DNA from 2 places in the Staphylococcus epidermidis genome. Region 1 is predicted to be linked to the other one. Evidence: riboswitches for the same ligand, from Rfam matches in the RefSeq annotation. Region 1 holds a riboswitch; the other holds the start of a gene.
What was found. A riboswitch is a leader RNA that binds a small molecule or an ion and turns the genes downstream of it on or off. The one in region 1 is predicted to bind S-adenosylmethionine.

Region 1 (4,920 bases):
GTGTAATCGTTAATTGGTTTGATTTTTAAATCATAACCTTTTTTCTTCAATAATGGTTTTGCTTTTTCTAAAATTTCAGCGTGTGGTGCTGGAGATGCACCTACTGTGATAGTTTTTTCCTTATCTTTACCTCCACCACATGCAGCTAAGGCAATCGTTAAAGCCAATACTAAAATAATTCCGAATAATTTTTTCATAGAATATAATCCCCTTTTCTTTAGCGTTTATCGATTTTATTTGTAAGCCAATCCCCTAGGAACTGGATTATAAATACAATAATTAAAATAAATACTGTTGAAACTAAAATGACATCATTTTGATTTCGAGTAAATCCTGTTAAATATGCTAAATTACCTAAACCGCCTGCGCCAATAACACCTGCAATAGCTGTAGAACCTACCAAAGCAATTGCAGTAACGGTAATACCTGAAACTAAAGCAGGCATTGCTTCAGGAAGTAGCACTTTTCTCACAACTATCGAAGTGTTCGCTCCCATTGACCAAGCAGCCTCTATAACACCTTTATCAATTTCTTTAAAAGCAATCTCGACCAATCTAGCGTAGAATGGTGCTGCACCAATAATAAGTGCTGGTAATGCACCAGTTGGCCCACTGATTGTTCCGAGAAGTATACTTGTAAATGGAATTAACAGTAAAATTAATATGATAAATGGAATTGCTCTAAATAAATTAACAATGAATGACACAATCGTGTAGAAAATCTTAGCAGCCAATGAGTTACTTTTCGCAGATAAAAAGAGTAATACCCCTAATATAAGTCCAAAGACAAATGCAAAAAGCGTCGAAACAACAGTCATATATAGAGTTTCTAAAATTGCCTGCCAAACCTCTGGCCACTGAACATTTGGCATTGTCACCATTTCGTGAAATATTTCACCATAAGATTTACCCATGTTTTAGCACCTCCACATTAACGTGTTGTTCGTGAAGATTATGTTTAAATTGCTTGAAATGTTCTTCACTTATATGTGGTATGTGAATAACTAAAAATCCAAGCGAACCGTTTTTAGTATTCTTAATATCTGCTTCAAGAATATTCACATCTATGTTATGCGTCTTCGTCATATAAGATATGATAGGCTCAGTCGTATTTTCACCAGTAAAGTTTAACCTCACGATATATGCATCATGATCTAATGGCTCCAAATACTCTAAAGAATCTTCAAAATCATCGTTTAAATCATCTTTCACAAAACGTTTTGTTACTTCGTGTTGTGGATTCTCAAATACTTTACTTACCGCTCCCTGTTCGATAACTTTACCGTTTTCCATTACAGCAACTTCATCACAAATTCTTCGTATAACATGCATTTCATGTGTTATAAGTACAATAGTTAAATTTTGTTGTTCCCTTACCTTCAATAATAAATCTAGAATTTCATCTGTAGTTTGTGGATCTAATGCACTTGTTGCCTCATCGCATAACAATACATCTGGATCATTAGCTAATGCTCTCGCAATACCCACTCTTTGTTTTTGTCCGCCTGATAATTCAGACGGATACGCACTTTCTCGACCTTTTAGGCCGACAAGTTCAATGAGTTCCAATGCTTTTTGTTTAGCTAGACCACTTGGAACGCCAGCAATTTCTAATGGAAATGTTACATTTTTCAATACATTTCTTGACCATAGCAGGTTAAAATGTTGAAAAATCATACTCACTTTTTGTCGTTTTTTTCGTAACTGTGATTTAGATAATTGACTTATATTGTCACCATCTATAATGATTTCACCTGACGTTGGAGATTCTAAGTTGTTAAACATTCTTATAAGCGTACTTTTGCCAGCTCCTGAGAAACCAATCACACCAAAAATAGAGCCGGATTCAATGTTTAAATCAACGTGATCAACAGCAAGAACATCTTTATCCTTGGTATGATAGCGTTTAACAATTTGGTTTAGCTTAATCACGTTAATAGCCTCCTTATGTTGCTTAGTAATCAAATTAAAAATGCTTTCTCAATTTTTAGAAAATTTGAGAAAGCATTTGTTGAAATGTTCTTTCTCTCATCTTCTAAAGTTATACTTTATGTGAATTGGCACCATTTCTATTTTAGACGGTTGCCGGGCTTCTTAGGGCACATCCCTCCACCTCTCTCGATAAGAGTTAAAGCATATTTAATTTGTATTAATCCTACCATCGTACTAATGTTTCGTCAATAATTATTTTAAATTTTCTAACAAATAAGTAACTGACTGAAATGCGTAGATTCTTTTTATCTCTTCCTCTCTACGCATAAGCAACAAAACAGGAACAGACATAATTTGTTTCTCTTTACTCCATTCAGGATAAAAATTAAGATCTATTTTTTTTATTGGCAATTGTAAGATTTCATTAGCAATATCCAACATCCTTTCAGAAATCTTACATGTTCCACACATTGGTGTATAACCAAATATGAGATGTTTTTCTTTATTAAAATTAACAGTTATGTCTTCAATATCCTTCAATTTATTCATTTACTAAAACTAGCCTTTCAGTTTTTAAATTATTCATAAGTTTCTTTTCTTTTTTTACATTAAAACCATATCTACTTAATACATGTGCTAAATAATTTTTAGGACACTTAGCAACCTCACAAAACGTTTTATCAACATAAATATGTTCACTTTCGCTTAAATAACGTTTAAACCATTTTCTAATTTTTTCACCCTCATCATCAGAATCAGCAAGAACATAAACTTGTTTGTCATAAAGTGTTTCTATCATGTTGTCTATCTTATCTATACTCATAGTGCCATGTGTACAAATGATATTTGCAGGTTCAGCGATTACTTGTTGTACTCTTTTCTTATCCGATTTACCTTCAACAATAATAACCTTATTTACAATAGCCATGTCAATCCACCTTCTAAGCGTCAAAGTAACTATCACTATCATCATTCACAAAATCCCCAAAACCTAAACATTTAGTGACACTGCAATTTTTAATTGCTAGTGTCACTTATGCTTGAGCTTTGCTCAGGCGTTCCTCTTTTTCACTGCAATTTTTAATTGCTAGTGTCACTTATGTATGGGCTTTGGCTTACGTTCCAGATTAAAGTTGTTCCTTATAAAAAAACTCCTTGATTAAATCTAATCGAGGAGTTTGCAATCATTATTCACCAATCATTTCTGAGTATTGATCTGCTGATAATAATTCTTCTAATTGACTATCGTCACTAATTTCAATTTTAACCATCCATGCTTTTTCGTATGGCGATTCATTTACAAATTCTGGGCTATCTTCCAATTCTTCATTAACTTCAACAATTTTCCCAGAAATTGGCGCATACAACTCTGATACTGTTTTTACTGATTCCACACTACCGAATGTGTCACCTTCATTTAATTCATCGTCAGTTTCAGGTAGCTCAACAAATACGATATCACCTAATTCGTTTTGTGCGTATTCTGTAATACCAATTGTTGCTACATTATTTTCAATTTTAACCCACTCATGCTCTTTAGAATATTTAAATTCGCTCGGTACTGCCACGAGAATCCCCTCCTGATTAATTTAATTACAATTTAATAATGCCACACACATATTATTCATTCAACTATTATTACAAAGAATAAATGAATTAAAATTCGTTTTTAAATATACAAAACACCATTTTAATTTATATTTTTTTATTAATGTTCACTTTCTCTAAATTAATATCACACCTATAACCATTGGTGTTGATACTCATTTTCTTTAAATCCTAAAGTCAAATGGTTACCAGAAATAGCTAATGGACGTTTAACCAACATTCCATCTGAAGCAAGTAGTTCTAGTTTTTCATCATCAGACATATTTTTAAGTTTCTCTTTTAAATTTAATTCGCGATATTTGATACCATGTGTATTAAACAACTTATTAATATTCACACCCGTTTTATCTACGATATTTTTGAATTCTTTTTTAGTCGGTGTATGTTGAACAATATCAATGGATTCATAATTCACATCGTGCTCATCTAAAAACTTTGCAGCCTTTTTGCACGTTGTGCATTTCGGATACTGATAAAATTTAATCAATTACCTTTTACCTCCTTCTCTCTATTAACTTAAATATATCATGATATTTAATTGAACGCTTTAATTTTCAAGCTAATATTTTTGTTAATGTGCAGTCATTCGTTATAATAAGTTTACCAAATTACAAAAGGAGTAGATAGTGATGAAAAATATTCATCAAACCGAAGAATTTAATTCTACTATTGGTAGTACTGATCCAGTAATTATCAAGTTTGAAGCCGACTGGTGTCCAGATTGTAAAGCGATGGATATGTGGATAGATCCAATTGTTGAAAAATATAATAATTATCAATGGTATGTGGTCGATCGTGACGAATTAGAAGATGTGACAACTGAAAATGATGTTATGGGTATCCCAAGTATTTTAATATTCCAAAATGGTAAAAAATTAGCACACTTGCATTCAGCAAATGCTAAATCACCTGAACAAGTTGAATCATTCTTGACTGAACATTTAGATCAATAATATTTAACTAAAAAACCTGAGACATCATCACACGTCTCAGGTTTTTCTTGTATTATTCGTCAGTAACTAAAGTAAATACTTATGTTTTCAACTCTGTTACTCACTGTATCGGTGAAACGATAAACACAAATTCCATCTCACCTAATTTTAAATTTTAATACACGCTCAATATCACGGATGATTTATTCAAATTCGGTAATAAGATTTTTATTTTTACGTTTAGCCTTCGTTGGTACTTCTTCTAAATCAGTAAGATACAAAAATCCTGCTAATATTTCATTATCCTTTACACCCAAAGCTTTTCGTATTTTAGGATCAAAGATATATTGTGGCGACTTCCAACAAGTACCAATACCCGCTTCGTATAAAAGTAACATTAAATTTTGAGCAAAAGCTCCAAATGCAAAATAATTTTCACGACTTTGACG
Region 2 (4,920 bases), 1.1 Mb from region 1:
ACAAGCTGAAGACTACAGGCTGAAGCTGTCCGATAAGAAAGCGAGCCAACAATACGAAGTATTGTAAATAAATAGCCAGTAAATGAATTTATGAAAACTCATTTACTGGCTATTATGCTAGGGAATTATGTCCCAGCCTCTTTCCTACGATTAGTCAAGTACTTATAATTAAAATAAGCATTACTTAACTAAACCGTTCATTTTAATTTTTTTGAATAAGGTGTTAAACTATATTTGATTGTACGTTTGGCTAATGTGGTGACATTTGATAATCGTACAATTTATGATTCATTACAAGATAATGAATTGTTTTTAATAATCGATTTATACAAGCAATGATGGCAGTCTTATGAGGTTTCTCATTAGGCTGCTTTCTTAGTTTGTAGTAATAATCGACGACATGATTGTCATAATGATGCTGCCCTCTTATTATATTCATAATCACCCAAAATAAAAGTTTTCTCGCTTTTTTATTACCACGCTTGTTGATGGTATCTCTACAGTGTGTATGACCTGATTGATATCGTTTGATATCAATGCCAACAAAAGCATTGAGTTGTTTATTTGATTTAAATCGCTTAATATCACCAATCTCCCCAATAATCATAGCTGTGCTTAGCTTACCAATACCAGGTATCGAATGAATATTTTCAAAATAATCGAGTTGTTGTGCTAATTGAATCATGGCATCATCTAATTGTTTGAGATGATGAATAGATTGTTTTAATTGTTGAATAAGTAAGCGTAATTTTTCGACTAGAAAGGAATGTCTATCGACATTAGGATAGCTTTCTTGAGCAATCACCCTTAATTGAAGTGCATATTTTGTAGCTTTATCCATTGACATTCCCTTATCTGTAGAATTGAATATATGTGTAATCAGTACCTCCTTGTCGATATCAAGAACCATGTCTGGATGAGTAAAGATTTCTGCGATGTTGAGTGCAATGATTGAATATCGACTACTAAATAATCTTTCTAAACCAGGGAATGTTTGATGGAGTAATTCAAGGATCTGAAATTTAAGTCGATTTTGTTCATTCTCGATTTCTAGATGAAAACGGACGCGTTCTCTTAATTCAAAGAATATTAACTCATGTATAGGTAAGTTGTCTGTTTGTTTAAGCGTCGGTCCTAAACAAGCAAGCTTATGAGCATCTGCCTGATCAGTTTTCCATGATCTTAGAGCGCTCGTTTTAAATTTGGCTTCTAACGGATTCATTTGAATATAGTTAATTTGATTTACACAACAAAATCGTTCCATACTTCTTGAATAGATACCTGTAGATTCAAAAATGAGTTGTGGGTGGTCTAAGTCATTCAAATACTTGAGTAAATAGTTGTAACCATTTTTATTATTTTGGATGAAAAACTCTTTTTGGAATTTTTCATTTTTATAATGTGCAACTACACTACTTCTTTTACTAATATCAACACCTAAGTAATCGATAAAAAAACCTCCTTTGAATAATTGAGAAGCTAAAAACTTTACTTAACCTTTCTCATTTCATTTTCCTATACACGGTTTCAAGAACCCAACATACTACAAACGAATTTCAAAAGGCGAGAGTAAAGCTGACTTGTTTTTTATACGGATTTAAAATCCAAGAGTCTGGACAGTCTACTTCTCTCTATAACTATAAAAAATAGCTATGAAAAAATCTATCGTCATAGATTTCTTCATAGCTAATCTTAGTATGTTTTCAGTTTAGTTATGACGCTGTTCCTCAATTTCATCTATCACATTTTGCATTTGATCAATCATCAATTCAAATCCATGTGCTGTTGAATCATGATATTCTTTTTTCTTTTGCTTATATTCTAATGTTGTTAAACGTCTTTCCTTTTCAACAAAAGAGCGATAGTAAAAGAACATTTGAGTTCCGCCATTCTCTCTTTCAAAGAACTCTACTTCAATGACATCCTCTTCCTCACTTAGTCCTGGCATTCCAATCGTCATCTTGATATATTCATCTAAAACTAACTCTTCATATGTACCTTCAATGATGTTTTGTTTACCGTTTCTACTATCAATGATGCGATACTTTCCTCCCTCTTGAATATCTGCATCAAATGATTTATTCGTGCGTTGAGTGGTCATAAACCATTTTTTTAAGATATCTGTTTTTGTCCATGCCTCATAAACGACCTCTGGTGTATATTTGAGTAATCTCTCAATGTCGATTTCTACATATTCATTTTCCACATTATATTTTGCCATTTCATTTCACCTACTTTCACTCTTAATACTATTTTAACGTATTTGAGCTAGGTCACAAACTTTGAGCTCTATAAAATTAAATTATATTAAATAAAACTTATAATTTTAGTGATTTTTAACTTTTTAAATTCAAGATTGAGTGTATAGTCTTGTCTTTATCAATATTTTACTGTTATTCTAAATTGTTTGATACTCAACTTAAAAATAAAATACAGATGGTGTGTATCAAAGAGTCATTATAAAACTGTCAACAATCATAAGATTGTTGACAGTCAATATATACTATGGGGCATATTTTATTTCTTTGACGATTGATTTAAACGAGGTACTCTTAAAATAATTGCTACTAATCCACAAACACCTAATAATATTGGATAAATACTATATTGTAACATTAGGAATGGGGAAATTCCGGCTACACCTGCTGCTGAAATCACTTGTGGACTGTATGGTAATAATCCTTGAAAACACCCACCAAAGATATCTAATATACTTGCTGATTTCCTTGGATCGACATCATATTCATCAGCAATATTTTTAGCTAATGGTCCAGCCATAATAATAGAAATTGTATTATTTGCTGTTGAAATGTCAGCTGCACTCACTAAACTCGCTATACCTAGTTCTGCACCACGCTTTGATTTTACTTTTGACCTTACAAAATTAAGCAACCAATCAATACCACCATTATGTTGGATAATTCCTACTAGACCACCTATAAGCAATGCAATCATAGCAATATCTTCCATTCCGATAATACCTTTAGAAATAGCATTTAAAAGGCCATTCCAACCAAAAGAACCATCAATCAGTCCAATTATACCGGCTAATACAGTACCTCCTATTAATACAATAATTACATTAATACCAACTAACGCAAGAATCAAAACTAATAAGTATGGTATGACTTTAATTAAATTATAATCATAGTTTTTAGTATGATCTATAGAAATACCATTTGTTAAAAAGAATAAAATGATGATTGTAATAATCGCACCTGGTAGTACAATTTTAAAATTGACTTTAAATTTATCACTCATTTTTGTTTTTTGTGTTCTTACTGCTGCAATAGTGGTATCAGAAATCATAGATAGATTATCACCAAACATCGCTCCCCCAACAACTGTTGCCATGGCTAATGCAGCTGGTACATCTGTTGCTTGTGCAAATCCAAAACCTACTGGTGCAATAGCTGCAACTGTGCCAACAGAAGTCCCCATTGAAATTGATACAAACATACAAATAATAAATAGCCCAACAATTATTAGATTTTGAGGAATAAGTGATAAGCCTAAATTAACTGTAGATGACACGCCTCCCATTTTTTCAGCAGTCGTCGAAAAAGCTCCAGCAAGGATAAAAATAAGCATCATCAAAATGATATTAGAGTGACCTGCACCTTTTGTAAATACCTCTACTTTTTTTGCAAAAGTTTCCTTGCGGTTCATAAGTAAGGCAACAATAACAGTAATTGTAATAGCAACATTTAATGGCATAGTGGTAAAATCACCAGAAATAATACCAACACCTAGAAATAGTAAGACAAATAACAATAAAGGAATTAATGCCCAAGCATTGCCATTCTTCATCTCTTTCATAATCTAACCTACTTTCCCGTATAATGGATTGATAGATTTTATACTAAAAAATTCCTATCTATTTAATCAATAACTCAAAAATAAAAAACCAGGACACGTAATCATGCCCCAGTCTCAGTTAACGTCGTGTTTAACCTTATCTTCTAACCTTCTCGGTTACTGGAATTGGCACATGATACAATGTTGCCGAAGCTTCTTTGGGCCAGTCCCTCCACTTCTCTTGATAAGTTATTGAATTGTGTTTAACGTTACAAGATATTTGCAATAACGTCAACACTTATTATTTTAAATATTTTAATAATAGTTTACATATTTTCAATAATAGTAAAGTATTTTTCGAAAATAGCCACACTTATTGATGCTAAGATAAAAATCGTTACTGCAAGTCCAAAAATAACCATCAACTTTAAATATAATGATATGAGCATTGAAATGATTACTACAACAATCACAGTAAAAAATATACACTTAAGACGTTGTGCTTTATGTCTTGATATTACTTTACGTTTTATCCGTTCAGATGATAACGTCTCCTCTAATTGAAGTGATGTAATATGTAATTTTGTTTCTAATAAAACCGCAGTACCCACTGTTGATACTAGAATAAGCATCACTATCCATAAAGGCTGTTGCTTTATAAAGCCAACCACGTAAATACCAAAATATAGTATGCCCGAAATCATACCAAGGATACGATCGAGTTTAGGGCTCACCCATATCATATGATTTCTAATATTATTATTAACAAAATATACATTTTTCAATCCATTCGTTATAAAAGCAATAATCACTATGACATGTATCAATGTGGGATAATCATTAAAAACGTAAAAGATAATCAGTCCTATGACGAAAATGAGCAATGGCATGAATTTATATAGATATGCTTTCATCAATGACACCCTTAAAATGAGATTTACATATGTATTTTTATTTTTATGAGGTAGGCCGATTAACCGTAAATGTTTGACCTAACAAAGAGTAATCATTTCCAGCTAACCTAGCTACCGGATTTAATTGATTTGCATCAATTTTACTATCTTCAAAATAAACTTCTTCATCGATATGGTACACGACAATTTCACCAATTATCAAATCACT

Region 2: another riboswitch for S-adenosylmethionine. It lies ahead of FNL83_RS02945 (Na+/H+ antiporter NhaC family protein); the one in region 1 lies ahead of FNL83_RS09430 (methionine ABC transporter ATP-binding protein).

The regions. Positions count from the first base shown of each region.
Region 1 covers NZ_AP019721.1:1,937,154-1,942,073, forward strand. The annotation lists gene FNL83_RS09420 (MetQ/NlpA family ABC transporter substrate-binding protein) at 1-197, opposite strand, end outside; gene FNL83_RS09425 (methionine ABC transporter permease) at 218-913, opposite strand; gene FNL83_RS09430 (methionine ABC transporter ATP-binding protein) at 906-1,931, opposite strand; SAM riboswitch class I at 2,025-2,127, opposite strand; gene FNL83_RS09435 (thioredoxin family protein) at 2,184-2,480, opposite strand; gene FNL83_RS09440 (toprim domain-containing protein) at 2,473-2,859, opposite strand; gene gcvH (glycine cleavage system protein GcvH) at 3,119-3,499, opposite strand; gene FNL83_RS09455 (arsenate reductase family protein) at 3,673-4,026, opposite strand; gene FNL83_RS09460 (thioredoxin family protein) at 4,169-4,492, shown strand; gene FNL83_RS09465 (nitroreductase family protein) at 4,675-4,920, opposite strand, start outside.
Region 2 covers NZ_AP019721.1:631,437-636,356, reverse strand. The annotation lists gene FNL83_RS12335 (hypothetical protein) at 1-67, shown strand, start outside; gene FNL83_RS02955 (IS110-like element ISSep2 family transposase) at 251-1,450, opposite strand; gene FNL83_RS02950 (SRPBCC family protein) at 1,709-2,221, opposite strand; gene FNL83_RS02945 (Na+/H+ antiporter NhaC family protein) at 2,518-3,819, opposite strand; SAM riboswitch class I at 3,953-4,049, opposite strand; gene FNL83_RS02940 (hypothetical protein) at 4,125-4,712, opposite strand; gene FNL83_RS02935 (flavin reductase family protein) at 4,756-4,920, opposite strand, start outside.